2 regions of the Listeria sp. PSOL-1 genome follow, and region 1 is predicted to be linked to the other one. Evidence: predicted binding sites of a transcription regulator. Region 1 holds the regulator's gene; the other holds the start of a gene.
What was found. Region 1 encodes LexA, which represses DNA repair genes until DNA is damaged. Its sites were predicted from a motif close to CGAACATATGTTCG; they were not measured.

Region 1 (17,001 bases):
AATCATCTGCACCATATACTGGTAGTTTTTTATCCCAATTCGCAGGAAGTTGATTCTTTATGCTCTCTTCAAGTTGCTTTCCTAATTTAGGGAATTTTTCTTTATATTTTGTGAACAGTTGGTTCCATTCTTGTTCTCGTTTTGCTCCACGATCGGCTACTCTTTCCTTAAAGCGATCATAAACCTTTTGTGGAACATAAAAAGGTTCTTTGTATTCCCAACCATAAACTTCTTTTGCTACTTTCACACCTTCTTCGCCTAAAGGTGCTCCGTGAACTTTACTTGTACCAGCATTTGGTGAACCAAAACCAATGACCGTTTTAACCTCAATCATGGTCGGTTGTGTTGTATTTTGTTTGGCTTTTTCAATCGCAGCTAAAATTTCTGCTGTATCATTGCCATCTTTGACTAATAAATGTTCCCATCCATAGCTTTCAAAACGGCCTTTAACGTTTTCAGAAAATGATTTATTAAGATCTCCATCAAGAGAAATATCATTTGAATCATAGAGTAAAACTAGCTTACCTAGCTTTTCATGACCAGCTAAAGATGCAGCCTCAGATGCGACGCCTTCCATTAAGTCTCCATCACCACATAAAACATATGTATAGTGATCAACAATCGCAAAATCTTCTTGATTATAAAGCCCTTCTAAATGACGTTCAGCCATTGCCATACCAACAGCCATTGCAATTCCTTGGCCAAGAGGCCCTGTTGTTACGTCAACACCATCTGTATGTAAATATTCCGGATGCCCTGGTGTTAAACTATTCCACTGCCGAAAATTCTTAATGTCATCTAAACTCAGTTTAAACCCACTTAAATGTAATAAACTATAAAGCAACATTGAACCATGACCAGCTGATAATATAAACCGATCACGATTAAACCACTTAGAATGGGCAGGATTCGTGTTTAAAACACGTGACCAAAGTGCATAAGCCATTGGAGCAGCTCCCATAGGTAAACCAGGATGACCAGAATTTGCTTTTTGCACCGCGTCAATTGATAGAGTTCTGATCGTATTAATAGCTAATTGATCCATTTTATCGAACAAAAAAAACATCCTCTCTTTTAAAAATATTAGATATACTTATCTTAATCTTAAAATAGAAAAAATACTACTAAAAAGCTTGAAATATAAGTGTTTCTATTCATTTAATGTTTTTTATTTCGCATTTTTTTAATCTTATGAGGCGTAACATCCTGGCCATGCGGATCAACGATGGTTGTGTTTTGAAGTGTTGACTCCATGTGATTTCTGAAGGATGCTATATATTCTTTTCTAAGCTTTTCTTGCTCTATTTTTTCTTCCGCTGTTAATGTACCTGCTTTTTTCTTTCTTGATAGCTCATTGATTCTTTCTATTTTTGCTTTTTCCAACATAAAAAATCACCCTTATCCATATAATAAAATAAGAAAGCACCGATGGATACTTTCTTACCGAATACCAAGTTTGACTAGCTTTCAATCGTTACTTCTTCTGCTGGTAGATCTGATGTACAATTGGGACACTTTGTTGCCGCTTCGGGTATACCAGATTGACAGTATGGACAAGTTTTTGTCGCTGGTGCTTTTGGTTCAAGAGCCATGATATATTTTGTGACTAATTTGACCAATATAAATACTGCAAAAGCAATGATGACAAAGCTGATTAAATTATTCAAAAACATACCATAATTAATGGTCGGAGCCCCAGCTGATTGAGCGGCCTTTAAAGATGAGTAGCTCTTCCCATTAAGGCTGACAAATAAGTTGCTAAAATCCACATTCCCAATAAGTAGACCAAGTGGGGGCATAAGAATATCATTGACTAATGAATTAACAATCGAAGTAAAAGCCGAACCAATAACGATCCCTATAGCCATTCCAAGTGCATTTCCTTTTGCAATAAATGCTTTAAATTCACTAAATAATGATTTCATTTACTTCATCCCTTTCATGAATCATTTTAACGAATTTCAGAAAGAAAATAAAGTCAGAAGGTTACTTGTTTGCTAATTGAATGGTTGATTTATTTTGTTGTATATTACTTCTCACAGGAATAACGAGGTCTTCTCCTTCTCTAACTTGGCCATCAATAAGGTTATTTTCTTGTTCTACCCATTTAACAAAAGCTACTTTATCCATATTGGTTTGTTCTGCATAATTTTCAGCAATTTGCCATACAGACTCCCCATTTGCCACTGCTATTTTTGTATAATCCGTACCATTATTTGAAATATTTAACAGTAAAACAACTAATCCCATCGCTAAACAACCTACTGTAAAAATTATTGTTGCATAATATTTATTCCACATTGTTTTAAGCACCATTTTCATCCCTCCAAAAGAATATACGTTCGCTTTTTATTAGTATAGAACGTTTGTTCCTAAATGTCAATAAAAAAATCGAACCTTTGTTTGCATATGCAGAAAACATTTGCTATACTTGAAACAGGTTATACTGAATTAAAAATAACGGGGTGAAAGCATGAAATTATCCAAACGCCAACAAAATATTTATGATTTTATAAAATCCGAAGTTAAAACAAAAGGCTATCCGCCATCCGTCCGTGAAATTGGTGAAGCGGTAGGACTTGCATCGAGCTCAACCGTCCATGGTCATCTTGCTCGTCTAGAGGGAAAAGGCTTAATTCGCCGCAATCCGACCAAACCTCGTGCCATTGAAATTTTGGCTTTAGAAGAGGAAGCACCTACACCACCTGTTGTAAACATCCCAATCATCGGGAAAGTCACAGCTGGGATGCCAATTACAGCTGTTGAAAATATTGATGAATATTTTCCATTACCAGAATACATGGCAGCTGGTGAATCAGATATTTTTATGCTGGAAATTGCCGGTGAAAGCATGATTAATGCTGGAATCCTTGATGGTGATAAAGTCATTGTCCGCAAGCAATCAAATGCAAATAACGGCGATATTGTTGTTGCGATGACAGACGAAAACGAAGCCACCTGCAAACGTTTCTTTAAAGAAAAAGATCATTTTCGGCTACAGCCGGAAAATGATACAATGGAGCCCATTATTTTAAGTCAAGTCTCTATTTTAGGCAAAGTCATCGGTTTGTTCCGTGACGTTTATTAATGAAAACAAATAAGTGGGTAGCTTCTTTCGCTGAAGAAGCTACCCACTTATTTGTAGAAAGGTAAACTCAAAAATGATTTATTTTGAAACTAAGCGTCTTCTGGCAACAAGCTATACTGAAGCTGATTTACCGCATTTTTCAGCGATGAATAGCGATAAAGAGATCATGCGCTATTTCCCAAACACGTTAACTCATGCGGAAAGCCTTGCACAAATTTGTGCAATCCAAAAAGAAATCGATACAGTTGGTTATGGTCTTTTTGCTATCCGTATGAAAGAAAACGACCAATTCATTGGCTTTACTGGTTTACATCAGATAACCTTTCAAATGGACTTCACGCCTGCAACAGAAATTAGTTGGCGGCTTGCTCGCTCACATTGGAATCAAGGCTTAGCAACCGAAGCAGCACTCGCAGTTATTCAGTTTGCTAAAACAAAAACTGATTTAAAAGAACTTTATAGCTTGACTGCTAAACTAAACAAATCTTCCATACGTGTTATGGAAAAAGTTGGTTTAAGCTATGAAAAAACTTTTTTTCATCCGCAAGTTGATCCCATATCTTCTTTGCAAGAACACGTTTTATATCACATTCAGCTATAGAGTATCATGCATAAGCCCTTTGATTTACGAGTTATCATCAAAACTCGTAAACCAAAGGGCTTATCGTTATTTATAGCACAAATTAATAAATTTCTAAATACTGCTCTCGCTCCCATGGATGGACAGCTGTTCTAAACATATCACATTCAATCGTTTTTGCCTCAACAAAGTGTTCAAAAAGGTGATCGCCAAGCGCCTCACACACAATATCATCTTTTTCCAGTTCAGTAAGTGCGCAACTCAGATTCTCAGGTAGATCATAAATCCCATTTTCATGGCGTTCCTCTTCATTCATACCATAAATATTACGATCTACTGGTGTCGGTGGTGTTAGCTTATTTTTAATCCCATCGAGACCTGATTTAAGAAGAACAGCCATCGCGAGATATGGATTGGCCGTGGGATCAACGCTCCTTAACTCAAGGCGTGTACTTAATCCACGGGAACTAGGAACACGAATAAGCGGGCTACGATTTTTACCGCTCCAAGCTATGTAACAAGGTGCTTCATAACCAGGTACCAAGCGCTTATAAGAATTAATGGTTGGATTTGTAATCGCCGTATAACCCTTTGCATGTTTGATCATTCCAGCTAAAAATTGATAAGCTGTTGTACTAAGTTCAAGTTTGCCTTTTTTATCAAAAAAAGCATTTCCTTTTTCATCAAATAAAGACATATTAAAGTGCATACCAGAACCATTGACTCCAAATAAAGGTTTTGGCATAAACGTAGCATGCAAACCGTGTTTACGAGCGATCGTTTTTACTACGAGCTTAAATGTTTGGATATGGTCACAAGCGGTTACGGCATCTGCATATTTAAAATCAATTTCATGCTGACCTGGAGCTACCTCATGATGGGAAGCCTCAATTTCAAAGCCCATTTCCTCTAGCTCAAGCACGATATCACGACGACAATTTTCTCCTAAATCTGTTGGTGCTAAATCAAAGTAGCCACCTGAATCATTTAATTCAAGCGTTGGCTTACGATTTTCATCCAATTTAAAGAGGAAAAATTCTGGCTCAGGTCCTAAATTAAAATCAGTAAAACCAAGCTCTCGCATCTCTGCTAAAACCTGTTTCAAATTCATTCTTGGATCGCCAAGGAATGGTGTCATATCAGGATTGTAAATGTCACAAATCATACGTGCAACTTTTCCTTTTTCGGCAGTCCATGGGAAAACAACCCATGTGTTTAAATCAGGAAACAAGTACATATCTGATTCCTCAATACGCACAAAACCTTCAATGGATGAACCATCAAACATGATTTTGTTATCCAAGGCTTTTTTTAACTGACTAATTGGAATTTCAACATTTTTGATAACACCTAAAATGTCCGTAAATTGCAGTCGAATAAATTTAACATTTTGTTTTTCTGCAAAGTGAAAAATATCTTCTTTCGTATAATTTGCCATAATAAAACCCTCCTAAAATTAATTTTTATATTAACTTAAAAAAGTAAATATCTAAAGTTTAGGTAACTGTTGCTTTCCTGTCTGATCACGTCTGATGAAACGGCCAGCTTGCTGCATTTCTGCACGCAAGATTTTTCGAACATCTTCATCAGTTAACAAAGATTTTTGTTCTTTTTCTTTTAGCTGATACATTTTTTTAATCCCGGCAATATTCAGCCCATCATCTAGATAGTCTTTTATTTCAAGTAATGTGTCAATATCTTGCAAAGAATAGTGGCGATGATTTCCCTTGTTTCGAGTGGGATGAATTAAACCTTGGTCTTCGTAATAGCGTATTTGTCTAGCCGTCAAATCGGTTAGCTTCATTACGGGCCCTATTGGAAAAAGAGGCATATTCCGCCGAATTTCCTTCTCACTCATAGCATTTTTCCCCCATATGTTTTGATAATACTTGCATTTTAATATATGTAAGAAGTTTTGTCAAATTTATGTTACATTATCTAACATAAAACAATTTCACCATCTTTTTAGTAAAAAACAACTAAAAAAGATGGTGATAAAGACTCGCTCCATTTTAAGGTAAAAGTTTTTTTTCAATCAATCTGCAAACAGCTTGTGTAATGGCTATTTTAACATGTTCATACGTTAAACCACCTTGGACATACAGTTCGTAAGGTGGACGGATAGGGCCATCTGCTGTTAATTCTAAGCTAGCGCCCTGAATGAACGTCCCTGCTGCCATAATCACATCATCGGCGTACCCTGGCATGTAAGCACCTACTGGCAAAACATGGGCATTTACAGGAGATGCTGCTTGAATTTCTTGAGCAAAGGCGACCATTTTTTTCTCATCCTCAAAAGTAATACTTTGAATTAAATCTGTGCGCTGATCACTCCATGCCGGCGTGCTTACGATCCCAAATTCTGAAAGTAAAGCTGCTGTAAAACGTGCTCCTTTAACAGCTTGAGCCGTTACATGTGGCGCCAAAAAGAAACCTTGATACATCTCAAGTAGACTATAAAGTGAGGCCCCGGCTTCCATACCAATTCCAGGCGTTATTAAACGGTAACCACAAAGCTTGATCAACTCATGGGTTCCTGCAATATATCCTCCAATTTTAGCCAAGCCACCACCTGGATTTTTAATAAGTGAACCAGCCATAATATCTGCACCCACATCAGTTGGCTCTTTTTCCTCTACAAATTCACCGTAACAATTATCTACAAATACAATCACATGAGGATTGATTTTTTTGACAAAACAAACCATTTCTTCAATCTGTTCAACTGTAAAAGATTTGCGGCTAGCGTACCCTTTTGAACGTTGGATTCCAATCATTTTTGTTTTTTGTGTCATTTTTTCACTTACACGTTCAAAATCAACTTCATTATTTTTTAAAGGAACAGATTGGTAACCAATATTAAATTCTTTAAGCGAGCCATGCCCATCTCCACGTATTCCAACAATCGCTTCAAGCGTATCATAAGGAGCGCCCGTGATATAAAGAAGCTCATCTCCTGGGCGCAAAACACCAAATAAAACCGTACTAATGGCGTGCGTTCCAGAAATTAATTGTGGCCTAACAAGCGCATGTTCTGTGTGAAAAACATCAGCATAGACACGCTCTAATGTATCACGGCCCTCATCATCATATCCATATCCTGTTGAAGGGTTAAAATGAAAATCACTTACTTTATTTTTATTAAAACTCTTAAGTACCTTTGCTTGGTTTTTTTCAGCGATGAGATCTGTTTCTTGATTTAGCTTAGCGATTTTTTGCTCAACGCGTGCTCGCTTTTCTGCTATGTTCATTCTAATTTGTCCTTTCCTGAGTAAAAGCCACGAAGGTGATAGCTTTCAGTTGTTTCATCAAACGATAACTCATCTATTAAAGTTTCCGCTTTATATTTTGCTAAAGTTTTGCCCTCTGTTGCCTTTATTTCTACATAATAAGGTTTCCAGACTTTACGAACTTGATTTTCCATCATTTGTTTTAAATATTTCGGCGCCGCCTCGCTAACAGCAGAAATTTCTTCAAAATAGGGTTGATCTGGTGTAAAACTCGCGGTTTTCTTATCTATTTTATTATAAATTGTCACACAAGGAATATGGCCCATTTCTAGTTCAGCTAAAATGGCATAGACCGTTTTTTCATGACTAACATAATCAGGATTAGAACTATCCACAATGTGAAGCAGGCAATCTGCTTCACGGCTTTCTTCAAGCGTCGATTTAAAAGCCTCAATCAAAGTGGTTGGTAAATCTTGAATGAAACCTACTGTATCCGTTAAAAGCACCTCTAAACCACCGTCTAGCTTCACCTTGCGTGTTGTTGGATCAAGTGTCGCAAACAACTGATTTTCTTGTAAAACTGCGGCTAATGATAGGCGGTTAAATATGGTTGACTTGCCAGCATTGGTATACCCAATTAAAGCAAAGCGAAATGGTTTCTGTTCTACTCTTCTTTTAAGTAAACGACTGCGATGATTTTCTAGTTCAATAAGTTGTTTTTTTATTTCATTCATATTACGTCTTAAAAAACGTCGATCAAGCTCTAGCTTACTTTCACCTGGACCTCTTGTACCAATACCGCCACCAAGCCTTGAAAGTGTAACGCCCTGGCCTGCTAAACGTGGAAGAAGATATTTAGCTTGGGCATAGCTAACTTGAAGTTTTCCCGCACGACTTTTAGCACGCATCGCAAAAATATCTAAAATAAGTTGCGTCCGATCGATGATTTTAACACCAAGCGTCTGATCTAGGTTTCGAATTTGCGTAGCACTTAATTCGCCATTAAAAATGACGGTATCTGCCTCTTCCATTTCAACAAGTGTCGCCAGTTCTTCTAGTTTACCTGATCCAATAAAACTGGCACGATTGACTCGTTCAATTTTTTGCGTTAATGTTTGGACGACCACTCCATGAGCGGTATCGACTAATCGTCTCAACTCAAGCATTGAATATTGAAATTGTGATTCTTCTGTTTTTGGTAAAATCACGCCAACTAAAATAACACGCTCTTTTTCCATCATAAAATCCCTTCATACACAAAAAAAGCAGGATCAATGCCTGCCCTTCTTGGATCGTTTCTTATTCTTGATTTAAAGCTACATTTTTTTGCGGCGAAAATGTTGAAATCGCATGTTTAAAAACAAGCTGCTGCTTTCCTTCGACATCAAGCAACACAGTAAAACTATCAAAGCTAACGACACGTCCACGCAATTGAAAACCATTTGTCAAAAAAACGGTTGTTGGATTTTTCTCTTTTCTAAGTTGGTTTAAATATTGATCTTGTAAAGCTTGCCCACCTTGTTTCATCTAACTTCTCTCCCATCTCTCTTTATCATCTTACTCCCAGTTAGAGTAGTGAAAAACTATATAAGCACTATGCTCTCTAACTCTTACCCCGATTTTGGATGACTAAAACCGTAAACGGTCATCCAGCTGTAAAAATTCTTTTATAACCTGCTTTGCTGTTTGTAAAGTTTCTGGTTGCTCTGCTTCAATCCAAGTTACATCCATTCGATTTCGGAACCAAGTTAATTGTCTTTTAGCAAAATGACGCGAATTTTTCTTCATTTGTTCAGTCGCTTCTTCAAGGGTTAACTTACCTTCAAAATAAAGAAACAATTCTTTATAACCGATGCCACGAGTTGCCGGTGCATTTAGAAGCTGCATATGAAATAGTTTTTCCGCTTCTGCTAATAGTCCTAGTTCTAACATCATGTCAACACGCTGATTAATCCGAGCGTACAACTTTTCACGTGGCAAATTTAAACCAATAAAACAAGGCGTAAATTGCTCTCCTAGCGTCAAGTGCGTTTGATAAGCGCTAAATGGTTGCTTTGTCTGCTGGATAACGCCAAGGGCTCGAATCACTCTGCGCTTATTGTTTGGATGGATCACTTTAGAACTTGCAGGGTCAAGCCGTTTAAGTTCAAGCCAAAGCTCTTCTTCTGAGCGCGCTTCCAGTTTTTTTCGATAAGCTGGATCCTCTTTTACACCGCCAAAAGCGTAATCATAAAAGACAGATTGAATATAAAGGCCTGTCCCACCAACAATCATTGGTAGATAACCGCGTTCTGCAATGTCATGAATAAGCTTTACTGCATCGCTTTTAAATTTTGCTGCTGTGTAGGCATCTTTAGGATCTAAAATATCAATTAAATGGTGAGGCACTTGTTGCATTTCTTCTGTAGTGATTTTAGCAGTACCAATATCAAGGCCACGGTATACTTGCATTGAATCCCCACTAATAACTTCAGCATGAAACGTTTTGGCAAGAAGCACACTTAAAGCAGTTTTCCCGACCGCTGTTGGGCCGAGAAGGACGACAACAGGAATTTTATTCAAAAAAAACCCTCCTTTTCGTCTACTACTAATTTATCATGAAAGTGACAGAATGAAAATAGAAATTTATTAAAAACAATTTGATCACACGTCTAAAAGCATTTCCCATCCTGCTAACATGGCAAAAACACTAGATCATGACTACGGAATGAAAAAAATAAAAAGAGCTTTTTTTGATATACGTAAAATAAATCGATGGCAAGTGGTCGCAATTCGCATGAAAGAAGTTTACCAAACTCCCGGCTCTCGCGTACAATCGTACGCTCTATTTCCGGCTTCTGGCAAACTTCTTTAATACAAACGCCTTCGCTTGATTGTCATGTTCAAAAATGTAAAAACTACGCTCTATATAGCTGAATCATGTGATATTCCATAATCTTTTAATTCGCTTCTTTTTCATTCTCAGAAAATGGCTTACGATCATGCCAATCGGCTGGTTCACGTGCATCATCAATTTGTGTTTGTAATTCTTGTTCTAGCTTTGCTTTCGTTTCTTCATCCCACTGGAATAGATTATTCATTTCTTCCAAAACAGCGTCCTTCCACTGTAGTAGATATGGCATGTCGAACAATAAATAGCCTGTTCGACGCAATAAGAAATCAACTGGATGAATGGTTGACTCATAATAAATCGAGTAGTGGAGCTCGGCGTACAAACGATTTGGTAATTGACTATTCCCTTTTTCCTTATGTTCTTGTGCATACGTAAAGAGTTGATCAATATTTGTGCCAAAACGTTTTGCTAGCTCGCGACCTTCTTCAATTGTCCAACCAAAACGATGATTTCCTTCCTTCGCTTTTTTATCAATAAATGAATCTAAATGTTTAGAACCTCCAATGTCTCCACCAGAAATCGGTAAATGTTTGGTTTGCACTGGTTTATATTTTTTACCGGTTTCCTTGCTTAAACTTTTCACAACTTTATCAAGTAATTTTTCAGCCATTCTACGGTATCCTGTTAATTTTCCTCCAGCCATTGTAATTAGATTACTCTCAGAAATCCATACTTCATCTTTTCGTGAAATTTCTGATGGGTCTTTTCCTTCTTCATAAATAAGGGGACGGACGCCAGCCCAGCTTGACTCAATATCTTTTTCTGTAATTTTAATATCTGGAAACATATAATTAATGGCTTTAATAACATAATTGTGATCGGATTCAAGTGCTTTTGGATTAATTGGATCTTCATCATAGAAGGTATCTGTCGTCCCAACATAAACTTTTTTACCACGCGGGATTGCAAAAACCATGCGACCATCTTCTGTGTCAAAATAAACAGCTTGCTCCATGGGGAATCTTTTTTTATCAATGACTAAATGGACGCCTTTTGTAAGCCGTAAATGCTTATTTCCAGCTGTGTTATCTAGTTTCCGCACTTTATCTACCCAAGGTCCCGCTGCATTGACGACTCTTCTACCTTTAATATCATAAGCTTTACCCGTAATGAGGTCTGTTACAGTAACGCCGCTTACTTTTTTACTATCATATAAGAAGTTTTCTGCCCTTGTATAATTAATCGCTTGGGCACCAAGTTCAACGGCTTTTTTCATGACTTCAATGGTGAGCCTAGCATCATCTGTTTTGTACTCAACATAGTAACCTGAACCTTTTAACCCGGCTTTTTTAATGAAAGGATTTTTAGCAAGCGTTTGTTTTGGATTTAAAATTTGACGTCGTTCACTTTTTTTAACACCTGCTAAATGATCGTATAAATTGATACCAAAACTAGCTGTCCTTTTACCCATGCTACCGCCTTTATGAAATGGCAACATCATCCTTTCAGGTGTTGTAACATGTGGTCCATTTTCATAAACGATCGCACGCTCTCTCCCTAATTCTGCTACTTCTTTTATTTCAAATTGCTGTAAATAGCGAAGTCCGCCATGAACTAGCTTTGTTGAACGACTAGAAGTTCCGCTTGCGAAATCATTCATTTCAACTAAAGCCACAGATAGCCCTCTTGAAATGGCATCAAGTGCAACACCTGCTCCTGTAATTCCACCTCCAACAACAACCATGTCGTATGTATTGTCTTCTAGTTTTTTAGCAATTGTTTCTCGATCAAATGCTGAAAATAATTGTACCATGTTAAATTTGCCCCCTCCAAATTGGACTATTGTCATCCTCTTCTTTGCTACTTTTCCACTAAATTAAGGCGGTTAAACACTTTCGCCATTTTGTAGGATATAAAACAAAAAAGAGACTACAAATGAAGCGATACCTGTTCGCTTTTGTAGTCTCTCCGAATCTTAGACAATCATCCTTTATTAACTTAACCTTATTATAGCGCTTTCTAGTAAAAAAAAGAAAGCCATTTGCTCAGAGAATCTTCTTCAAATATGACGATAGTCTCAAATTGTTTTTCTAGCTAAAAAAGCTGGCTCTCTCGCGTTACAACACAGGTGTTATATGGTATTATGATTGAGAGAGAAATTTAATCTTTTATAAACAAACATAGATTTAGGAGATGTTATTTTGAAACGAACAGCTCGTTATAATAGAAAATATGTACCGAGTATCGATGGACTCCGTGCATTAGCTGTACTTGCCGTTATCTTTTACCATTTAAATTTTTCCTGGGCAAAAGGTGGATTTATTGGTGTTGATATCTTTTTTGTACTCTCAGGTTATTTAATCACAAATCTTTTACTCACAGAGTGGGATAATAAAAATAAATTGGATTTAAAGCGATTTTGGCTACACCGCTTTAGGCGATTAATTCCAGCTGTCTACGTCATGATTGTTGTTGTTGTCATTTTTGCGGTCATCTTTAATCGGAGTTTGCTTACAACATTACGCGGCGATGCTATTGCTTCATTTTTTTATATGAGCAATTGGTGGTTTATTTTTCATAATGTTTCCTACTTTGACTCATTTGGGATCCCATCAGCACTAAAGAATTTATGGTCACTTGCAATTGAAGAACAGTTTTATCTTATTTGGCCGCTTTTTTTATATGGTTTCATGCGCTGGATCAGAAGGCCAAAGTTACTTTTACGCGTAATTGTTGGCATTGCGTTATTTTCAGCACTGCTGATGGCCATTCTTTACCAGCCTGGTACAGATCCTAGTCGCGTTTATTACGGTACAGATACAAGAATGTTTGATCTACTTACTGGTTGCGCCCTCGCTTTTGTTTGGCCATTTACACGTCTAAGTCCACATATCCCTTTAAAAAGTAAAGTTGTTTTGAATAGCGCTGGAACGCTCAGTATCGTCTTGTTTATTCTTTTTGTTATCAACTTAAATGAATATCAGACCATGTTATATCGAGGTGGTTTGCTTGTTGTTGCGCTACTAGGTGCTATCATGATTGCTACGATCGTTCATCCTTCTTGTTATTTGGGCCGTGTTTTTAGTTTACGTCCACTGCGCTGGATTGGGACACGCTCTTATGGTATTTACTTATGGCATTATCCAATTATCACACTGACTACCCCAGTTACCTCCATTGGCCAACCAACTATTTTACGCGCGCTCATCCAAGTAGCCGCTACATTTATCATCGCAGAGCTCTCTTATCGTTTTATTGAAATGCCAATTCGAAAAAAAGGATTCATTGCCTATATTAAAGGGTTTACACATAGAAAGTTCCCAGTGATTAACGAAAAACCGATTGGTAAATGGGCTGCTATTGTTTCGCTCGTTTTAGTTTTTGGCATTTTTTCAGTAGGGATAAGTGGCATTCTTTCTGTTAAAACAAATGCCGAGCGTACAGTAACTGAAGTTAAAACAAAAAGCGAACCAAAGAAAAAACAAAAGCAAAATGAAGAAGCAAAAAAACCAGAGCCCAAAAAAGCCGAAGAGAAAAAGCCACCAGAAAAAAAAGAACCAGAAGAACCGGAACAACCAAAACCGGTTACTGGTAAAATTAACTACACGCAAACATTTGCTATTGGTGATTCCATCATGATTGATATCGAGCCATTTTTAAAAGAAGCCATTCCTAATATAACCATCGATGGAAAAGTTGGTCGACAGCTTGCCGATGCGATTAATGTTGCAACTGGCTATAAAAAATTTAATACAAAAGGTAGTGCTGTCATCATCGAACTAGGTACAAATGGCCCATTTTCAGAAAAACAATTGACAACACTTCTCGACCAATTTGACCAAGCTGATATCTACCTCGTCAATACAAGAGTTCCACGGGGCTGGGAATCTGAAGTCAACGCTTCAATTAGAAACCAAGCATCAAGAAACAATGTAACGCTTGTTGACTGGTATTCACTAGCAAGCAAACACTCTAGTTATTTTTCTCGCGATGGCGTTCACTTAACCAAAACGGGATCACAAGCATATGTTAATTTATTATCAGGTGCCATGAAGCAAAAATGAATAGTGGGCCGGTTCTTTGACGAAAGAACTGACCCACTATTTTTAGATTTTACTAAAAGACATCTTTCCATTCCGCTTTTTTTGCTAAAAATTCGCGAGCAAGTTCTTGTGCACCCTCCAAGCTATGGCTTGCAGCAAAACCGCACTGAACTTCATTACAAGCAGGGACTTCAGTTGCTTCCAAAATATCTGTTAGGGTTGCTTCAAGAATCGCTAGAACATCTTCATAGTCCTCATGATTAATAAGTGAGAGATAAAATCCTGTTTGACACCCCATCGGACTGATATCAACAATTTTTTCCGAGTGATTCCTAGAAAGCTCGGCCATTAAGTGCTCAAGTGAATGGAGTGCTGGCATATCCATATACTCTTGATTTGGCTGTTTGAAACGGACATCATATTTATAAATTTCATCACCATGGACCCCTGCTTTTTTTCCAGCTAAGCGAACATATGGGGCGTTTACTTTTGTATGATCAAGGTTGAAACTTTCTACATTCATCTTCTCAGACATTTTATTTTCCCTCCTTATTTTCTTCAACGTCTACATCATCGGTAATTTCTGGAATAACGAGCCACATATCAATTGGACTGCCTTCGAGCGCTTCATCCAGTATAAACGAGCCGTTAGAATAGCGATCGGTTGTTCTTATACTTGCTATATCTAAACCAATTCGTTGTTCCTTATTTGTTTCAACAACAAGCTCATCATTGACACCTGCAAGTATGATTTTGACAAATCGATGAGGATCGTTTTTCAGTTCCCGTAGCATTAACAGGCCTCGCTTTGCTCTTGAAATAGGCTCAAATTCTCTTGTTTTCATTTGTTTTAATGAACCGCGTTGTGTCACTACTACTAAATGGCGCATTTCATTTTCAGCAAGCAAAACACCACCAACAACTTGATCCCGATCTTTTAAATTAATAGCTTTAACACCCGCAGTTCTTGCCCCTGAATCAGGGACTTCACTTACATGATAACGAAGCCCATACCCCATTTTTGTTGCTAAAAAGACGTCTTCTCTGCCATTCATTTGGAATACGTTTAAAAGCGCATCATCATCTTTTAACTTGATCGCCATCATCGCTTTAGAATAACGTTGTGGCTTATAATTTATGCTTTTTGAAGCTTTAATCATGCCATTTTTGGTTATAAATAAAAAGTATTCTGTTTCGCTAAAATCGGCAAGACTTTGGACTGCGATAATTTCTTCATCACTTGTCATTTCACTTACTAAATGGCTAATATGCTCCCCTAAGTTCTTCCAGCGAATGTCTGGAAGTTCATGAACAGGACGGTATATATAGTTGCCTTTATTTGTGAATAATAAAAGAGCGTTCATCGTATTTGTTTTTTGAATAAAGAGCGCACGATCGCTTTCTTTCATTGCTAGTTCTTCGCCTTTTGAAGCTGTATAAGATCTAATACTTGTGCGTTTAATGTAACCTTCCTTCGTCACAGAAACGATCACATCTTCACTTGCTACTAAAACTTCTGTATCAATTTTAATTTCAGCTATCTCGGCTTGAATTTCTGTACGACGTTCACTTTTATACGTTTTCTTAATATCATTTAGCTCTGTTTTGATCACAAGCAGCAGTTCATTTTTATCGCTTAAAATTTTTTCAAGAAAAGCGATACGTGTTGTTAATACCTCCGCTTCTTTACGAAGTTCAGTAATATCTGTATTGGTCAAACGGTAAAGCTGTAAAGAAACAATCGCTTCTGCTTGTTTTTCACTAAAATCAAAGCTTTGTTGCAAATTTAATTTTGCATCACGTTTATCCTTTGAAGAACGGATCAGCTTAATGACCTCATCAAGAATCGACAAAGCCTTCATTAGACCATCTAAAATATGTTGCCTTGCTTTGGCTTTTTTAATATCAAACTCCGAGCGCTTCGTGATCATTTCAACTTGATGATTAATATAGGCATCGATCATTTCAAGTAGTCCAAGTAGCTTAGGCCGCTTTTTGTAAATAGCTACCATGTTGAAGTTATAGCTTACTTGTAAATCCGTATTTTTAAAAAGATAATTCAAAACACCTTCAGCATTCGCATCTTTTTTTAGCTCAATGACGATTCTTAATCCCGTTCGATCCGTTTCATCGCGAACTTCGGAAATTCCTTCAATTCGCTTCTCAACTCGTAATTCATCCATTCGTTTTACTAAATTTGCTTTGTTTACTTCATAAGGGATTTCATGAACTGTAATTTGCTTTCGACCACCGCGAAGATCCTCAATTGCCGTTTTAGAACGAACAACAACACGGCCTTTTCCAGTTTCATAAGCTTTTTTTATTCCCTCAGCGCCTTGAATAATAGCCCCAGTAGGAAAATCAGGGCCTTTTACAATTTTCATTATATCGTTTAAATCAGCATCTGGTTGATCGATTCGCTTGATCACAGCATCAATCACTTCGGTCAAATTATGTGGTGGAATATCTGTCGCATAGCCAGCTGAAATCCCAGTCGAACCATTTACTAATAAATTAGGGAAACGCGCTGGAAGAACGGTCGGCTCACTTGATGTATCATCAAAATTAGGGACAAAATCAACGGTTTCTTTCTCAATATCTCGTAACAATTCAGAGCTAATGGCAGATAAGCGTGCCTCTGTATAACGCATTGCTGCTGGTGGGTCCCCGTCGACACTACCATTATTACCGTGCATTTCAATTAAAAAATTACGTACTTTCCAGTCCTGACTCATCCGTACCATCGCGTCATAGACAGAACTATCACCATGTGGATGGTAATTACCAATCACATTCCCTACTGTTTTAGCAGATTTACGAAATCCTTTATCAGCGGTATTTCCTTCCTCATTCATCGCAAATAAAATGCGTCGCTGTACAGGCTTAAGTCCATCACGCACATCTGGCAGAGCTCTTTCTTGAATAATATACTTGCTATACCTTCCGAAACGATCTCCCATTACCTCTTCTAATGCAAGATCTTGAATGTGTTCTTCCTGCATGCTCAAGCTTCACTCGCCTCCCCGTTTAACATATTTTCATTTTCTAAAATACTTTGATCCTCTTCTAAAGTAAATTCAACATGACTTTCAATCCATTTACGTCTAGGCTCAACTTTATCACCCATAAGCGTTGCAACACGTCTTTCAGCTCTTGCAGCATCATCAATCCGTACCCGAATTAACGTCCGCGTCTCAGGATTCATTGTCGTTTCCCAGAGTTGATCT
Region 2 (17,001 bases), 410 kb from region 1:
GCTAGCTCTATCTTTGACGTTAGAAGCATCTGAACTACTAGAATGTTTTCAGTGGCGCACCAGTGAAGAAGCTATCACAAAAGAGCGAGAACATATTTTGGAAGAAACAGCAGATGTACTTATCTATGCTTTGCAAATTATCGAAAGCCTTGGTGAGGATGCAGAGAAAGTTGTGCAAAGAAAGCTAGCTAAGAATAAAGCTAGAAATTGGAAGTAGCTTGAATACGACTCTAATAAAAGTATGAAAAGTTTTGTGCCAAAAGAATTGGAGTAAGAGATTCAATTTTAATAAAAATGATAATCACCGGCTGCCCGTTTTTATTTTAGTCAATTTAGCTGAACCTTTAGATATAGCAACAGATTTTTCACAAAACAATATAACTATGCTTCGCGGGAAATACTTTTCCGTTAATTGAAAATCTTAAACTAAAAAGTGGTTCTGTACAAAGAGTTACAATGGTTAAAGATCAGGAGAGTTACACTATTATCCACAAAAAACTTATTCCTGTTCCCCTTCTTCTCTCTTATTAACATTAAAGTGATAAGGTTTCCTCGGCTCTGCTGTCATAGAGGTTGGCGGGAAAAACATGTTAATATATGGAAAATCCATTTCTATTTTACGCATTTTTTGTGAAAACTTCATATGAAGCATTGAAGTTCGCGCCATTTGATTATTAAAAGACATGAGTGACATATCAAGAACCGCTGTATCAAAATTAGCAAATTGTATATAAGTTTGATTAATGTTAATTGCGCGATATTCTTTAATGTGCTGCGGGAAAATCCAATGACAATTTGGGTTAATTGGTGATGTTGTTGGAAAAGCATAGGTAAAAGTCATTGGGTCAATAATAATCGGTGGTTTGTGTGTGACGCCAATTAGGTGTTTTGTGCCATCTTTACGTCCTTCGTAACTGCTACCAAAGAAATTGCAACTGGTTTTAATTAGCTCAAACGGGGTAAAATTAGAAGTATAGCAAGTATTTATTTCTAAAATCTCAGAATAGAGCTTGTCCCCATTTGGAGCTGGTGAGATCATCATGGTGTGTGGGTTCACTTCGTAAATTGATTTTTTTGAAGAGCCTTTTTTCATTTTAAGTCAACTCCCATCAAGTTTTATTTGCGGCTAAAATAATTTGAAAGGGCAGCTAACAGCGATGATTAGTGGTATGTAACTTTTTAGCTATTATAGCATAAGTCTTACTAATCGTCATTAAAATTTGAAAAAGTTTAATTTTCACCCTTTTTATGAGATTTTAGCTTGTTATCATGAATTTTTTCAGGTAAAGGAGTGAGTAGTCGTGGAAATGGGTGATTTTTCTAACTCATTAATGAATCAAGTTGGCTTGTTAAAAGGGGAAAAAGAGCTGATTAATGCTTTTGTTGAATGCTACATGACAATGCTCCTAGAAAAAAGAAAAATCGAAATGCTAAAAATAGAGATCGACCATGCTCTTGAACATAGGAATAAACAGAAATTTGTACAACTTACAAATCATTTGTTTGAAGTTGAAAAGGAAATGCTGGATTTTGAATGAGTTTTATGAAAAACTAAGGTAGTGGAATATGCCTTAGTTTTTTTATGTTGAAAAAACGTTTTTTGAGTAAAAAAAGCATTAAAAAAAAGAATGGACGAAATTGACAAAGTAAGTTAAAATGAAAAAAAGCAAACAAACGTTCGGAGTTGAGGGTTGATGTTACAATTAATTACTGGTGAAGCAGGCAGTGGAAAAACAACTAATATGATTCAAGATATTAAGCAAAAAACAGAGACCGATTCTAAAACTCAAATCATCATCATCGTACCAGAACAAATGACATTCCAGATGGAAACCTATTTCCTAGATAAAGCTTCTTTTAAAGGAATGATGAATGTCCAAGTATATAGTTTTAGTCGCTTAGCTTTTCGTGTATTGCAAGAAACAGGGGGCCTTTCTAACACATTTTTAACTAATACCGGAATGGAAATGCTAGTTAAGCAGGTGCTTTTTGAGGAACAAGATTGGCTTAAGCTATTTACAAAATCTGCTAACAAAAAAGGTTTTTGTAAGGAATTGCTCACTTTATTTAAAGAAATGAAACAATATGAAGTCACAGATGATGCACTAGCGAGTACTACAGGAGATAAAGGCATCCGTGAGAAAGTAAGAGATGTCGCTTATATCTATCAAAAGTATCAAGAAAAACTATTTGGGAAATACCTTGAACAAGAAGACTATTTAAGATTATTTAGTGAACAAATTCAAGAGAGTGAATATATACAAAATGCGTATATTTATATTGACGGTTTTGATTATTTTTCAACACAAGAATTAACAGTCATCGGACAATTACTTAGCGCTGCTAAAGAAGTCATACTATCGCTTACACTTCGCAGCCATCAAGCGTCAAGTGAATATGACATGTTTCAATTAAATTTAGAAACGATGCAATCCATACGTGAATTAGCGCTAAAAGCAAATATTCCTGAGAAACAAGCCATCCACTTAAGCGAAAGCAAGAAAGAACAAGCACAAGGGATTAAACAATTAGTGCAAACTTGGGGAAGTAATTATTTTTCTGTTAACCAAGAAACGGCAGGACTTCATCTACATCAAGCTAATAACCGACGCTCAGAGCTTGAAGGGATCGCTCGAGAAATACGGAGATTGGTTATGTCTGAGCAATATCAATATCGTGATATTGCGCTTTTAATAAGGAACAATGAAGATTATGATACATTAATCGAACCTATTATGGAAGCTGAAGAAATTCCTTATTTTTTTGATAAAAAACGTTCAATGGCCAAACATCCACTTATCGAATTTATTCGTTCTAGTTTAGATGCAATAAGGTGGAATTGGCAATATGATTATATTTTTCAGGCGGTAAGAACTGAGTTTTTTAATCCAATCCATGAAGATAATGTATCTTTTCGCAGCAAAGTAGATTTATTTGAAAATTATCTACTAGAAAATGGAATTTACAATAAAAGTCGATGGTTTCAAAGTGAAAAATGGTACTACCGTAAAATTCGTGGTTTAGTTACAAAGATAGGAGTTCAAACGGATGAAGAGCTAGCAGTTGAGGCTACTTTAGCTAAAGTTAGAAAAAGTATAGAAGAGCCATTATTATTTTTAGAAAAAGGAATGAGTTCTAAAAAAACGGGACGAGAACTGGCTACTTTATTATATGATTATCTAATATTAGTTGACGCCCCCAATCATCTGGAACAACGACGCGAAAAAGCAGAAGAAGAGGGGTTACTTGAATTAGCTAAAGAACATGAGCAAGCTTGGAATTCTGTCATAACATTGTTGGATGAACTTGTTGATCTCCAAGGGGATTCGGAGATGATGAGTGAGGAGTTTTGTGATCTTGTTCAAACCGGACTGGAAGCAATGGAATTTTCTCTTCTTCCACCGGCGATTGACCAACTTGTTATTTCAGATATTGCCAATGCTCGTTTACTAGATATGAAAGTTATTTTTGTTGCTGGGTTAAATGATGGTGTTTTACCAAGAAAAGTTCAGGAAGAAGGCATTTTTTCTAATCGAGATAGAGAAGTGCTTGAGGCACAGGGGATCCAGTTAAAGCCTAGCAATAAGAAGCTTTTTATGTATGAAGAGTTTATTGCTTATCGTATTTTTAGTTTGCCTCAAAATGAACTGTATTTAAGTTACCCAGCTGCTGACGAAGAAGGAAGAGTACTCGCTGAATCAACGTATTTACGCAAATTAAAATCTCAATTCCCCAATTTAAAAGAGGAAATCTATTTAACTGATCCTGCTCTTTTAAGTGAAAGCGAACAGAAAGAATATATTTCATCAAAAAAAGCAACACTTACACTTTTAACCAAGCAATTACAAAGGTATAAAAATGGTTATGCTATCCATGATATTTGGTGGGATATATATAATTATTTTATAGAACAAGATAATCTAGCCGTAAAAAAAGTATTAGCAGGATTAAACTATCAAAATAAAGTTATCTCACTTACTGAAAAAACAGCTACTGCGCTGTTTGGCGAAAAGATTCATGCTAGCGTTTCTAGAATGGAAAAGTTTTTTAGTTGTCAGTTTCAGCATTTTGCTCAATATGGACTGAAGCTTGAGGAGAGGGCGACTTACCAATTACAGCCAGTGGATATTGGTGAAGTTTTTCATGGGGCAATGGAATGGATTTCAGTAAAGTTAGAAGAAATGTCCATCGATTGGGGAGATCTTGATGCTTCTGATTGCGAAACACTTGCTACACAGGCAATGAATTATTTAGCTCCTAAATTACAACATGAAATTTTATTAAGTTCGAATAGAATGGCATATATTAAATATAAGTTGTTAAATATTATTACTCGAACGACGAAGGTGCTAAATGAACAAGCCAAAATCAGTGGATTTAAGCCAATTGGATTAGAAATTAATTTTGGTTTGGGTGGAAAGATTCCGCCAATGAAAATCCCTCTCAAGCAAAATCATGAATTATTATTACAAGGTAGAATTGACCGAATTGATCAAGCGGAAAGCGAAGGAAGAGCCTTTTTACGAATTATCGATTATAAGTCAAGTGCTCATGATTTATCGCTTCCAGCAGTTTATTATGGAATTTCTTTACAAATGTTAACATATCTAGATGTGGTGACTACAAATGCAGAAAAACTCGTTGGTAAAACTGCTGAACCAGCTGGTGTTCTCTATTTCCATATGCATAACCAGCGTATAAACGCTAGCCTTCCTTTAACAGATCAAGAATTGCAAAATGAACTTCAAAAAAGTTATCGTATGAAAGGCCTTATACTATCTGATCCAGTATCAGTTAATTTAATGGATGAAACATTAGAAAATGGGAAAAGCTCGCTTGTTGTACCAGCGGAATTAAAGAAAGATGGATTATTGAGTTCTCGTTCAAAAACAGCGACTAAAGAGCAGTTTGACCAATTACGACATTTTATTAGAGGGAAATATCAAGAAGCTGGCAACCAAATTTTAAACGGGAAAGTTTTTATTAATCCTTATAAATTACGTGACGCAACACCTTGCCATTTTTGTCCATTCCGTTCAGTTTGCCAATTTGATCCCGCGACAGGGAATGATCATTATCGTTACTTTAAAAATGAAAAACCATCTATCATATTAGAAAAAATGAAACATGAAGGAGATGATGGGAACCATGAAGCGTAATCCAATTCCAGAAATGCCAGTAGATGCTATTTGGACAAAGGAACAGTGGCGTGCTATTTTTGCTGAAGGACAAAATATTCTTGTAGCAGCAGCAGCAGGGTCGGGGAAAACAGCTGTTCTTGTTACAAGAATTATTGAGAAATTACGTAATGAAGCTGCTAATTTTAATGTAGATGAATTACTTATTGTCACTTTTACCAATGCTTCTGCTGCGGAAATGAAAAGTCGAATCGAGCACGCACTTGAATTAGAATTGGAAAAAACCCCTACTTCCGTTCATCTGCGAAAGCAAATTGCGCTTTTGAATAATGCATCCATTTCAACGCTGCATTCATTCTGTTTAGATCTCATTAAAAAATATTATTACCGAATCGAGATTGATCCTGATTTTCGGTTAATGGATTCTATTGAAACGGTTATGTTACGCGATGAAGTGCTGGATCAATTGCTTGAGAATGAATATGAAAAAACAAATAATGTTAACTTTTTTCATCTAGTTGATAGCATAACAAATGATCGAGGTGATCAGGCACTGTATGATTTAATTACTAATCTTTATGATTTTTCACGGGCAAACCCTAAACCAAATGAGTGGTTAAATCAAATCGTGCAAAGTTATAAAACGAATCAATTTAAGACGATTAAACAACTTACTTATTACCCGCTTATTGAAGAAGGCTTAACTGCCGGTCTAAACAAAGCCTTGAACCAATTAGAAATTGCTAAAAGAGCAGCAAATGAAACAAGGGGCCCTAGCCCGTATTTAGTTATCCTTGAAGATGATATTAATCAATTAGAACAACTTCATCGTGCATTCACGCTTTCATGGTCAGAAATGCAAGCCATCTGGTTAAATATATCATTCAAGCGCATACCAACACTTAAAAACAGAGAGGAATATGATGAAAATTTAATCAATCTAGCCAAAAAAGCGCGAGAAGAAGCTAAAAAAGAAGTGAATCAGTTAATTGATACCTTTTTTAAGCGAGAAGAGAAAAAATATTTAATGGATTTAGCTAATATGGAACAGGATGTAAGCATGTTGGTTCAATTGGTGGAGAAGTTTAGCAAGCAGTTTTCAAAGGCGAAACTGGAAAAAAGTGTTTTAGATTTTAGTGATTTAGAGCACTTGGCTTTACAAGTTTTAAGTGTTTATGATAATGGGGTTTATTGCCCTTCAGAAATTGCTGATCTTTTAAATGAGCAATATAAGGAAGTATTAATTGATGAATATCAAGATACAAATATGGTTCAAGAGACAATTCTTGCTTTAATTACAGATAAGAATGAGGCAACTGGTAATTGGTTTATGGTAGGAGATGTTAAGCAATCTATTTATCGTTTTCGTTTGGCTGAACCTAGCTTATTTATGTCAAAGTATAAACGTTATCAATTAGAGAGTGAAAAGACAGGTTTACGCATTGATTTGGCAAAGAATTTTCGTAGTCGAAAAGAGGTGCTTGATTTAACTAATTTTATTTTCACGCAAATCATGGACCATGAAGTAGGGGAAATTGATTATGATAAAACACAGGAATTAATCCTTGGTGCAGACTATCCAGATGATCCAAATCACGATACCGAACTACTTGTCATTGATATGCAAGACGATTCAGCAAATAGTGAAAATGAACTTGATCCACAAAGAATTCAAAAAGATGAGTTAGAAGCAAAAGCAATAGCTGAGAGAATTGATCGGTTAGTCAAAGATAAGTACCCAATTTACGATCAAAAAGAAAAGCAATATCGTCCAATCGAATATCGTGATATTGCAGTTCTTACACGTTCCATGTCGAATGCAACTTCTATTGAAGAAGCAATGAAAGAGCGTGAGTTACCTTTTTACGTTAATAGTAATACAGGTTATTTTGAAGCAACAGAAATAGCTACGATCATTTCTTTATTAAAAATTATCGATAATCCTTATCAGGATATCCCACTTGTGTCTGTTTTACGTTCTCCTATTGTTGGCTTAGATGAAGAAGCGCTAGGGCAAATTCGAGCAAGGGGGAAAAATGGTTATTATTTTGATGCGTTAAAAAAATACGCTAAAAGAGAAACCGATAGCATTGCACAAAAAGCTGGCGATTTCATTAAACAGTTAGATAGCTGGCGAGAATTATCTATTCGTGAAAATTTGGCTACATTAATTTGGCGAATTTATGATGAAACTTCTTTTTATGCTTTTGCTGGTGGCTTGCCAGGTGGGAAACAAAGACAAGCCAATTTGTTGGCGCTACATGATCGAGCAAGTCAATATGAAAAAACAGCTTTTAGAGGACTTTTCCGCTTTATTCGTTTTGTAGAACGCCTTGAATTGCGAAATGATGATTTGGGAACGGCTAAAACAGTAGGCGAAAAAGAAGATGTTGTGCGCATGATGACAATTCACTCTAGTAAGGGGCTTGAATTTCCAGTAGTCATTTTAGCAGGATTGAATCGTAAATTTAATATGCGTGACATTCATAGTAAAGTTTTACTTGATAAGGATTACGGATTTGCTGCTAATTATACAGATATTGAAAAAAGAATAACTTATCCAACTATCATGCAGCAAGCGATCCGGCAAAAGAAGCATCAAGAAATGATTGCAGAAGAAATGCGCGTCCTTTACGTCGCCTTGACAAGAGCAAAAGAAAAATTAATTCTAATCGGTATCGTTTCAGAATGGGAAAAAACATTACAATCATGGCTTAAAGTCTCAACACAAAAAAGCACCTTACTCCCTGCTAGCGAAAGAGGAAATGCGAAGACGTATTTGGATTGGATTGGGAAAAGTTTAGTTAGACATCCAACATTTTTTAATCAAATCGGATTAAAAAACAACACTTCTATCAATATCCTTACAACCGATGTGAAATTACAGATTCACGTACACCCAAAAGAAAAATATCTAGATGAAATCATCAAAAGTGATCCTCTCAAAAAGTTTAAGACAAACATTGAAACGTATAATCAAGTGCCAATAAACGGGATATACCATCAATACGTTAAGCAAGCATTGTCTTATAAGTATACTAAAAAAATCGCTACAGAAATCCGTTCAAAACAGTCTGTAACAGAATTAAAACGTCAGTTTTCCCTTCAAGATTCATGGAGTGACAATCGTTTTATTAAAAACTTACAACCTATTATCCTTGATCGTCCTAAGTTTTTACAAGAAGAAAAACTTTCATCGATAGAAATTGGAACGGCTATGCACACTGTTATGCAGTCGGTTCCGCTTAATAAGGCGCCAAGTATTGATGACCTAAAAGCGCTGTTACAAGAATTGGTAGATCGAGAAATGATTACAGAAGCGGAATATAAGGCGATAAAACTTTCACAAATTCTTGCTTTTTTTGAGACAAAACTAGGTGAAATCCTTCTTAATAATCATCAGCAGGTTAAAAGAGAAGTTCCTTTTAGTTATTTATTACCAGCGCAAAGAATTCATTCACAAGCAGCGGAAGGGGATAATATTTTAATTCAAGGTGTTGTTGATTGTCTTGTCGAATTGGAAGATACGATCCTATTAATTGATTATAAAACAGATCAAATTGATAGAAAGTTTATAAATGGTTGGCTAGAAGCTGAAAAGATCATGAGGGCTCGCTATAAAGTTCAAATTGAACTTTATAGCGAGGCAGTTTCTCAAATTACTGGTAAAACAGTAACAAAAGCTTATTTATACTTTTTTGATGGACAACATATTTGTGAATTTAGCGAGATATCGATTTAAAGCATATTCAATTATTTGATGATATACTATGAAACATAACGACATAGGAGAGGAATGTTAATGATGTGGGCTTACTTTCATTTGTTTTCGTGGCTGGGGATCTTAATTTTAACGATCACAGCTTGGGGAATTTATGCAAAATCAATTAAAGGTTTTAAAGTATTACAAATGATCGATCGAGTGTTTTACCTTTTTATTATTTTTAGTGGAATCATGATGTTAGGAAATAGTTTTGCAACCAATTGGGTTCTTGCCATTCTAAAAATCCTATTAGGAATCATCGTTATTGGTATTGTAGAAATGCTCCTTAGTTTTCGTCAGCAACAAAAACCAACGATGCCATTTCTTATTCTGTTTTTCATTCTATTATTATTAACGATCTTACTTGGTTTTTATTTATCTGGTGGATACCCTGTATTCGACTAATAGGATCGAAACAAAGTAAAAATGCAGATTTTGACAAATTTCCAAGGCGCTGCTATTATATGGCAGCTGCTTGATTTCTACTGTCAAAATCTGCACATTGGAAGTATTTGGTCAGTTTGTCAGGTGTTGATCAACATTTTATAAATGAAGGCGTTCTTCGAGATAAACGGCAATACCATCCTCTTCATTAGAAAGTGTAATTTCATTTGCTATACTTTTGGCCTCTGGTGTCGCATTTCCCATCGCAACGCCAATACCAGCATAATCTAGCATTTGCAAATCATTATTTTCATCACCAAAGGCAATAATATCGCGTTGATGAATTCCAAGTGTTTTAGCAGCTACACGAATTCCAATTGCTTTATGAATCCCATGCTTTACAACTTCAACAGCAGGCCAGCTTGCTCCCCAAGTGTGATAAGAGATGACATGCGATAACGATTGATCCAGATGATTACTAATTAAGCTAAGTTCTTTTTCTTTACCAAAAAAAAGCAGGGAAGTAGCATCAGCTTGAATGTTTTTCCGTAAATCGCCAATAAAGATTTTATTAACACCAGCGTGAAATGTTGCAGGGATGCTGTCATTTTTTTCTTTTAAAAATACATTGTCCTCTACTTCAGCAGCGATATTCGAGAGTGGGAATTGGGTTGTAAAGTCAAGTAACTCACGAACAATAGCTAGATCAATCGCGTGATGGTAGTTTTCTTTATAGTGCTTATCATGAGGATGATGAAGGACTGCCCCATTGAAGTTAACAATAGGCGTTGTCAGATTTAAAGCTTGGTAATACTGAGAACTAAGGCGATATGGTCTACCTGTTGCAATCATGACTTCATGCCCAGAAAGCCGAGCCTTTTTCAATGTTTCTTGTGTACGAATAGAGATCGTTTGGTTTTCCTTAAGTGCTGTACCATCTAAGTCAAGTACGATTAATTTTTTATCCATTATAAACTCCTTTTATGAGATATCATTATTTCGTATTTATATACATCCATGATAGAACAAATCGAAGTCATTTGTAAATGGTTGTAGCAAATATAATCGAAAGGAAGTAGTGAAATGATTCAAGTTTACAATGAAAAAATCGCTTCTATTCCCATATTGCATATCGTTTCCAAAGAGAAAGCGGAACAAAAAACACCAACTATTTTTTTCTATCATGGTTTCCGTTCGCAAAAAGAGCTTTACTTACATTATGGTTATCTGTTAGCGCAGAGAGGATTTCGTGTTATTTTACCTGATGCAAAATTTCACGGAGAAAGAAGGGAAGGGGCGACTGATACTCAGCAAGCTACTTATTTTTGGGATATTGTGGAAGCAAATATTAACGAATTAGTTACTTTAAAAAAGGAGCTAAACGATCGTCTACTTATTGAGCCAACACGAATTGGTGTAGGAGGCGTTTCGATGGGAGCAATTACCTCCTTAGGCATGCTTGCTAAATATCAATGGATCAAGGTGGCCGTTAGTCTGATGGGGAGTGCTTATTATGGTCATTTTGCTACCACACTTGCTAGTGAAGCGAAAAAAAATGGTCTCGACTTGCCCTTCGATGTAAAAGAAAGAATTGCTTTACTAAATCCATATGATTTAAGTGAACAACTTGAGAAACTGGATGAGCGGCCACTATATTTATGGCATGGTAAAGAAGATCAAGTTGTTCCTTTTGCGTATAGTGAAAGGCTTTATCAAGCGCTTGATAAAGCAGGAATGGCGAATAATGTTAAATTTGCTATCGATGAAAAAGCAAAACATAAAGTTTCCATTGAAGGGATTTTAGAAGGCGTAGCTTTTTTTGAAAAATATCTTTAAAAGAGGCAGTGAAAATGATTCTCAAATATGATACAATAAATTGACAAATAAAAACAGGAGGTTCAACTGCATGGATGAGGAGCTAAAAGAGAATATCCTTGGTGCTTTAGAGCAAGTTATTGATCCTGAACTGGGGATTGATATTGTTAACATTGGTTTAGTCTATGATGTTGATTTAGATGAAGATGGTATTTGTACCGTTACAATGACACTTACGACGATGGGATGCCCGCTTGCTGGTGTTTTAACAGATCAGGTGCATGCAGCGCTTAGTGACATTCCAGAAGTGAAAGATACAAATGTCAACATTGTGTGGAATCCACCGTGGACAAAAGAAAGAATGTCCCGTTATGCAAAAATTGCTTTAGGAATTCGCTAATCAAACAAGAGTTCAGGCGATTTAGCTCTATTTTTTAAGAAAATACGATTTAAAAAGATCGCATAGGTACAACATTTCGCATACGATAAATCGAGCGAAAGTGTTTATATTTAAGAAGTTTGCCAGGAGCTAGGAGGGAGCGTACGATTGTACGTGAGTACCGGAAGTCTGGCAAACTTTTTCAATTGCGAGCAAGTTAAGTTGTTCGCCGATTTATCTCCTACATTCCTTTTTTTCGTACCAAAAAGTTGCTAAGCCGCGTATTTTCTTAGCTATAATAAAATTAGATTTTAATTTTATTTAGACTTAGCAAAAAAATATTTTATTTTTTTGCTAAATCCTCTTGATTTTTATTTCAATATCGTTTAATATATAAAAGTAACATTCAGGTGGTTATCCCTTCAAAAAAAATACACAGTTTGTTCTCTTGCTTTTTTTAATGAAAATAGTAAAATGTAAATATAAGGTTTGGTTCTTATTCCGATGAAAATGAAAAATCAATTTTTCACTTTCATGGGGATAAGACCCTATCATGGTTATAATGGATATCGGTGTTTCCATCTTCCAATCGATTAATTTTTATTAATCATCTGTTTAACACCGAACCATTATTTGTTTTCATTCATCTCATTTGCCATGTAGTTTTTGTTTATGCTTCATCCCGTTACGCATAAGCATCTAAACATGATGGCGACGCTGAATTTTTTATTCAGCGTATTTTTTTTGCCTAAAAAGAATGTGGAACACGAAACCAATGATTTCATGCTCCACATTCTTTTTTCAAAAATAAAAACTAATGATAAATCCGATAAAATTAGGAATAGCCATACAAAGTAGCATGATGCTCCACTTCATTTGTTTCTTGCGGTTTCCTCCGCTCCGTCCACCAAATGAAACAAAAGCAGAGCAGATGATTGAACCGATGACAAGGAGCATTGCCATATAAGAATATAATGTTGAAAGCGTATAGCTTGAGACAAAAGGACGAGCAATAAGTATTAAAAAAGCAATACCAATACCCGCAAAAAAGGATTTCCAGTACAACATAACGTCACTCATTTCTGCAACCTTTCAAAGGAGAAAGTTGTTTTAGGGTAAGCACTTTTAAAAGGATAACCTTAATGTGGTAAAAATGCTACTAAAATAAAGAACAAGAAGGCAATGGCGATTAAAAATCCATTTAGCTCATGCCATTTCTTTGTAAAGATTTTCAAGATGACATAAGAGATAAAACCGAATGCTAGGCCAATTGCGATACTTGAAGTAAGTGGCATTGCCAAAATAACAAGAAAGGCTGGGAATGCTTCGTCGAGTGAATCCCAGTTAATTTCTTTAACAGCACCAATCATCATGCTACCAACGATAATTAAGGCAGGGGCTGTTATTGCTGAGATACTTGAAACAGCTCCTACAAGCGGTGCAAAGAAAGCGGAGACCAAGAACAAGATGGAGACAGTGAGTGTTGTTAATCCGGTTCTACCACCAGTAGCCACTCCGGCTGAGGATTCAACATAAGCACTTGTTGGTGTTGTACCAAAAATAGAACCGATTGTTGTTGAAACAGCATCCGCAAGTAAGGCCTGTTTTGCGTTAGGAAGCGACTCACCTTTCATTAATCCGGCTTTTTTAGCGACGCCAATCATTGTACCTGTTGTATCAAAAATTGTGATCAATAAAAAGGATAAGATGACTGCGTATAAACCATGCGTCATCACATCACCAAATGCATGAAGCGGATTGGTAAAAATAAATTCAGGCATTGGTGGCAATTTGATAATACCATCTGTAAATTTCAGTTCACCAGTAAAAAAAGAAATAATCGCTGTAATAATCATTCCAATGAAAAGTGCGCCTTTAACATTAAGGGCTAGTAAAATAAGTGTAACAAATAAGCCGATAATCGCAAGTAAGGCTTCAGCAGAATGTAAATCACCAAGTCCAACTAGATTAGAATTATTTTGGACAATAATGCCTGTCATTCGGAATCCTAGAAAAGCGATAAAAAGGCCAATACCAGCTGTAATTCCTGCTTTTAAATTATGTGGGATTGCGGTAATAATTTTTTCTCGGATGGGTGTGAGTGAAAGCAATAAAAAGATAACACCAGCAACAAACACAGCAGCAAAAGCAATGGAGTAGTCAAGTTTTTGCGTTGTTACAACGGTAACAAAATAAGCATTCATACCAAGTCCCGGTGCAATAGCAATAGGGTAGTTAGCGAAAAGTGCCATCCAAAGCGTTCCGATAACAGTTGAAATAATGGTAGCCATAAAAACGGTGTTAAATGGAACCCCTGCTGCAGAAAGGATCGCTGGATTGACAACAACAATATAGACCATCGTTAAAAATGTAGTGAAGCCAGAAATAACTTCTGTTTTAGCATCTGTTCCACTAGCTTTTAATTGAAACATAAGAATAATACACTCCTTTTGGCATTATTTACGAACAATAACCAATACATATTACATATTATTCGTTTTTAAAATAAATTGCAAGCTTTTCTAATGATTTTTTAGAAATAAGTGATATTTTTTGCTATGATAGAAATAAGTAAAATGAATAGCAATAGGAGGAACGTGATGAAAGCAATTGTATTTGATTTTGATGGAACAATGATTGATACGGAAAATTTATGGCATCAAATCACGATGGATTATATTAAAGAAGCTTATGGGATCGATTTACCAAATGAAGTTTACGAGTCAATTATTGGTACTTCTGAAGAGCCGCTACATGACTATATGCAAACAGAGACGAATGGCAAGTTTGATTCAGCTGCATTTACAAGGCATGTTAGTAATGAAATTCATAGCATGCGTGATGAGCTTGTGCTTCGTGAAGGGGTTATGCGAATATTTGATTATGCTACTCAGAGGCGGTTTAAAATTGGTTTAGCGACAAGCTCGACTCGTGAATGGGTAATGCCTGTTTTAAAGCGTTTTGGCTTATTAGAGCGCTTTGATACGATTCAAACTGCTGATGATGTTATCGAGATTAAACCAGACCCTGCACTTTATTTACAAGCTGCCAATGAATTAGGAGTGAAGCCTACAGATGCTTATGCGATAGAAGATTCTTTAAATGGTGCAAAAGCAGCACTTAAAGCAGGATACCATGTAATTGTTGTACCGAATGAAGCGACGAAAAATATTCATTTTCCAGATGAAGTCACTTCTTTTGATCAATTTGATGATATTGAGCTAGAAAAAACTTTTCAATAAAAAAAGAAGAGTCCAGAATACATGTGATTTAGCTCTAATTTTTAAGGAAATGAAGTGTAGATGCTACATTTCGAACACGAAAAATCGAGCGAAAGCATTTGTGTTTAAGGGGTTTACCATGCTTCTGGTTCTGGCAAACTCCTTAAATACAAATGCTTGTCGCCGATTTGTTTTGTTTATTTCCCAGACTTCTTTAGTTAGAAATTCAATTTTTCCAAACGATCAAAAGCTTCTTTAAGGGTGGGGATGTCTTGCGTTGCAGCAAGCCGGATATAGTGATCCCCACTGTCCCCAAATGCCAAACCTGGAACGACGAGAATTTGTGTTTCTTTAAGCAAGTATTCACTAAATGAAACGGAGTCCATCTGTGTAGCGCTAATGTTGATAAAGGCGTAAATAGAACCTTTTAGTGGATGAATAGACAGATAAGGAATGGTTTCAATCCGTTTTACGATATATTCAAGTCGTTTTTGAAATACATTTGTTACTTGCGGGATGAATTCCTCGGCATGATTCAATGCATAAATAGCAGCACGCTGAGATGGAGTTGGGGCAGAGTAGGTAATGCCTTCATTAATTAATTTTGCTGCTTCATTAACATAATCTGGTGCGATCATATAGCCTATCCGCCAACCAGTCATTGCGAAATTTTTTGATAGACTGCCGAAAGTAATGGTGTGTTTTGGCGCAAAAGTAGCCATTGGAAGAAATTTTTCATAAAAACTAAAACCATCATAAACTTCATCAGCAAGAATAAAAAAATCATACTTCTTGGCAAGTTGTGCAATTTTTAGTAACGTCTCTTTCGGAAAAACTGAGCCTGTAGGGTTGTTTGGCGAATTTAAAATAAGAGCTTTCGTTTTATTTGTTATTGCAGCTTCAAGAATATCCACATGAATAGCAAAGCCATTTTTTTCATAAGTAGGAATAAAAACGGGTGTGCCACCAGAGTTTAATACTTGCTCTTTGTAGGGAGAAAAATAAGGTTCATGAATAATAACTTCATCTCCTGGATCAAGAATAGTCTGCAAGGCCAGATACATACCATGTAATGCACCTACTGTTGCTCGAACTTCTTCTGGCTTAAAATCAAGATGATAAATACGCTTGAAAAAATGGATAATTGCGGTGATTAATTCGCTCTCTCCAGCCGATTCTGTATATTTTGTAGCACCATTTTGTACATCAGTAAATGCAGCAGCAGTAATGCGTTGATCAGTAATAAGATCAGGATCACCAATCGAGAGATCGATTAAATTTGGTGTTGTTTTAGCAAGCGTCCCAATATTAGCTAACAAATTAGGTGGTGTCATGTGATGTTTTTTGGCGATTTTATGAATTCCGACCATCATAAATCCCTCCTCAAACGAATTGTGTTATAAGATTATGCTAAAACTTTACCAAGAAAATCTTTTGTACGAGCATTTTCCGGCTGGTTAAAAATGTGCTCTGGTTTTCCTTCTTCTTGGATAATCCCTGCATCCATAAAGACAACTCGATCAGCCACTTCACGAGCAAATCCCATCTCATGTGTGACAACGACCATTGTCATGCCTTCTTTAGCGAGGGATTTCATGACAGCGAGGACTTCGCCAACCATTTCAGGATCAAGTGCTGAAGTAGGTTCATCGAAAAGCATAACATCTGGTTTCATAGCGAGTGCGCGAGCAATTGCGACACGTTGCTGTTGACCTCCTGATAAACTAGCAGGATAACTTGTTGCTTTCTCTTTGAGCCCTACTTTTGCAAGTAGTTGTAACGCATGTTCACGTGTAGCATTTGCGGCTTCATGTTTAACTTTGAGTGGAGCAAGCATTAAGTTTTCCAAAACAGTTTTGTGTGGAAATAAATTAAACTGTTGAAAAACCATGCCCATATGCTGGCGTAATGTGTTGATATTTGTTGATTTAGCTAGTAAATCTTCACCTTCAAATTCAATCTGCCCATTTGTTGGCATCTCTAGTAGATTAAGGCAGCGTAAAAATGTACTTTTACCGCTTCCAGAAGGGCCAATAACGACGACAACTTCGCCTGTTGCAATTTCTAAATTAATGCCTTTTAAGACTTCATTTTTTCCAAAGTATTTATGCAAATTAGTTACTTTAATCACTAGTTCTCATTCTCCTTTCGGCAAGACCGAGTAGTCTAGATAGTGTAAATGTGAGTACGAAATAAATAAGTGATGTTAACATCAATGGAATAAACGGTTTAAAGCTAGCACCTTGAACTACCCCTGTCATAAACATAAGTTCACTAACACCAATAATGGAAACGACGGAG

Region 2: a site for LexA is predicted at 1,668-1,681, ahead of addB (helicase-exonuclease AddAB subunit AddB). Genes of this name have one in related genera too.

The regions. Positions count from the first base shown of each region.
Region 1 is NZ_LR760298.1:958,945-975,945, forward strand. It holds gene tkt (transketolase) at 1-1,057, opposite strand, end outside; gene G6Q10_RS04670 (DUF896 domain-containing protein) at 1,159-1,386, opposite strand; gene mscL (large conductance mechanosensitive channel protein MscL) at 1,461-1,925, opposite strand; gene G6Q10_RS04680 (cell division suppressor protein YneA) at 1,987-2,316, opposite strand; gene lexA (transcriptional repressor LexA) at 2,474-3,088, shown strand; gene G6Q10_RS04690 (GNAT family N-acetyltransferase) at 3,162-3,689, shown strand; gene glnA (type I glutamate--ammonia ligase) at 3,772-5,106, opposite strand; gene G6Q10_RS04700 (MerR family transcriptional regulator) at 5,158-5,526, opposite strand; gene G6Q10_RS04705 (methionine gamma-lyase family protein) at 5,681-6,919, opposite strand; gene hflX (GTPase HflX) at 6,916-8,136, opposite strand; gene hfq (RNA chaperone Hfq) at 8,198-8,425, opposite strand; gene miaA (tRNA (adenosine(37)-N6)-dimethylallyltransferase MiaA) at 8,528-9,460, opposite strand; gene G6Q10_RS04725 (glycerol-3-phosphate dehydrogenase/oxidase) at 9,838-11,544, opposite strand; gene G6Q10_RS04730 (acyltransferase family protein) at 11,933-13,795, shown strand; gene G6Q10_RS04735 (S-ribosylhomocysteine lyase) at 13,848-14,309, opposite strand; gene parC (DNA topoisomerase IV subunit A) at 14,311-16,782, opposite strand; gene parE (DNA topoisomerase IV subunit B) at 16,779-17,001, opposite strand, start outside.
Region 2 is NZ_LR760298.1:1,372,286-1,389,286, reverse strand. It holds gene G6Q10_RS06750 (nucleotide pyrophosphohydrolase) at 1-217, shown strand, start outside; gene G6Q10_RS06745 (competence protein ComK) at 500-1,093, opposite strand; gene G6Q10_RS06740 (IDEAL domain-containing protein) at 1,302-1,538, shown strand; gene addB (helicase-exonuclease AddAB subunit AddB) at 1,695-5,159, shown strand; gene addA (helicase-exonuclease AddAB subunit AddA) at 5,149-8,880, shown strand; gene G6Q10_RS06725 (DUF1516 family protein) at 8,944-9,306, shown strand; gene G6Q10_RS06720 (Cof-type HAD-IIB family hydrolase) at 9,445-10,254, opposite strand; gene yjfP (esterase) at 10,369-11,121, shown strand; gene G6Q10_RS06710 (metal-sulfur cluster assembly factor) at 11,192-11,500, shown strand; gene G6Q10_RS06705 (hypothetical protein) at 12,281-12,544, opposite strand; gene G6Q10_RS06700 (NCS2 family permease) at 12,619-13,911, opposite strand; gene G6Q10_RS06695 (HAD family hydrolase) at 14,080-14,721, shown strand; gene G6Q10_RS06690 (pyridoxal phosphate-dependent aminotransferase) at 14,919-16,070, opposite strand; gene G6Q10_RS06685 (amino acid ABC transporter ATP-binding protein) at 16,106-16,831, opposite strand; gene G6Q10_RS06680 (ABC transporter substrate-binding protein/permease) at 16,824-17,001, opposite strand, start outside.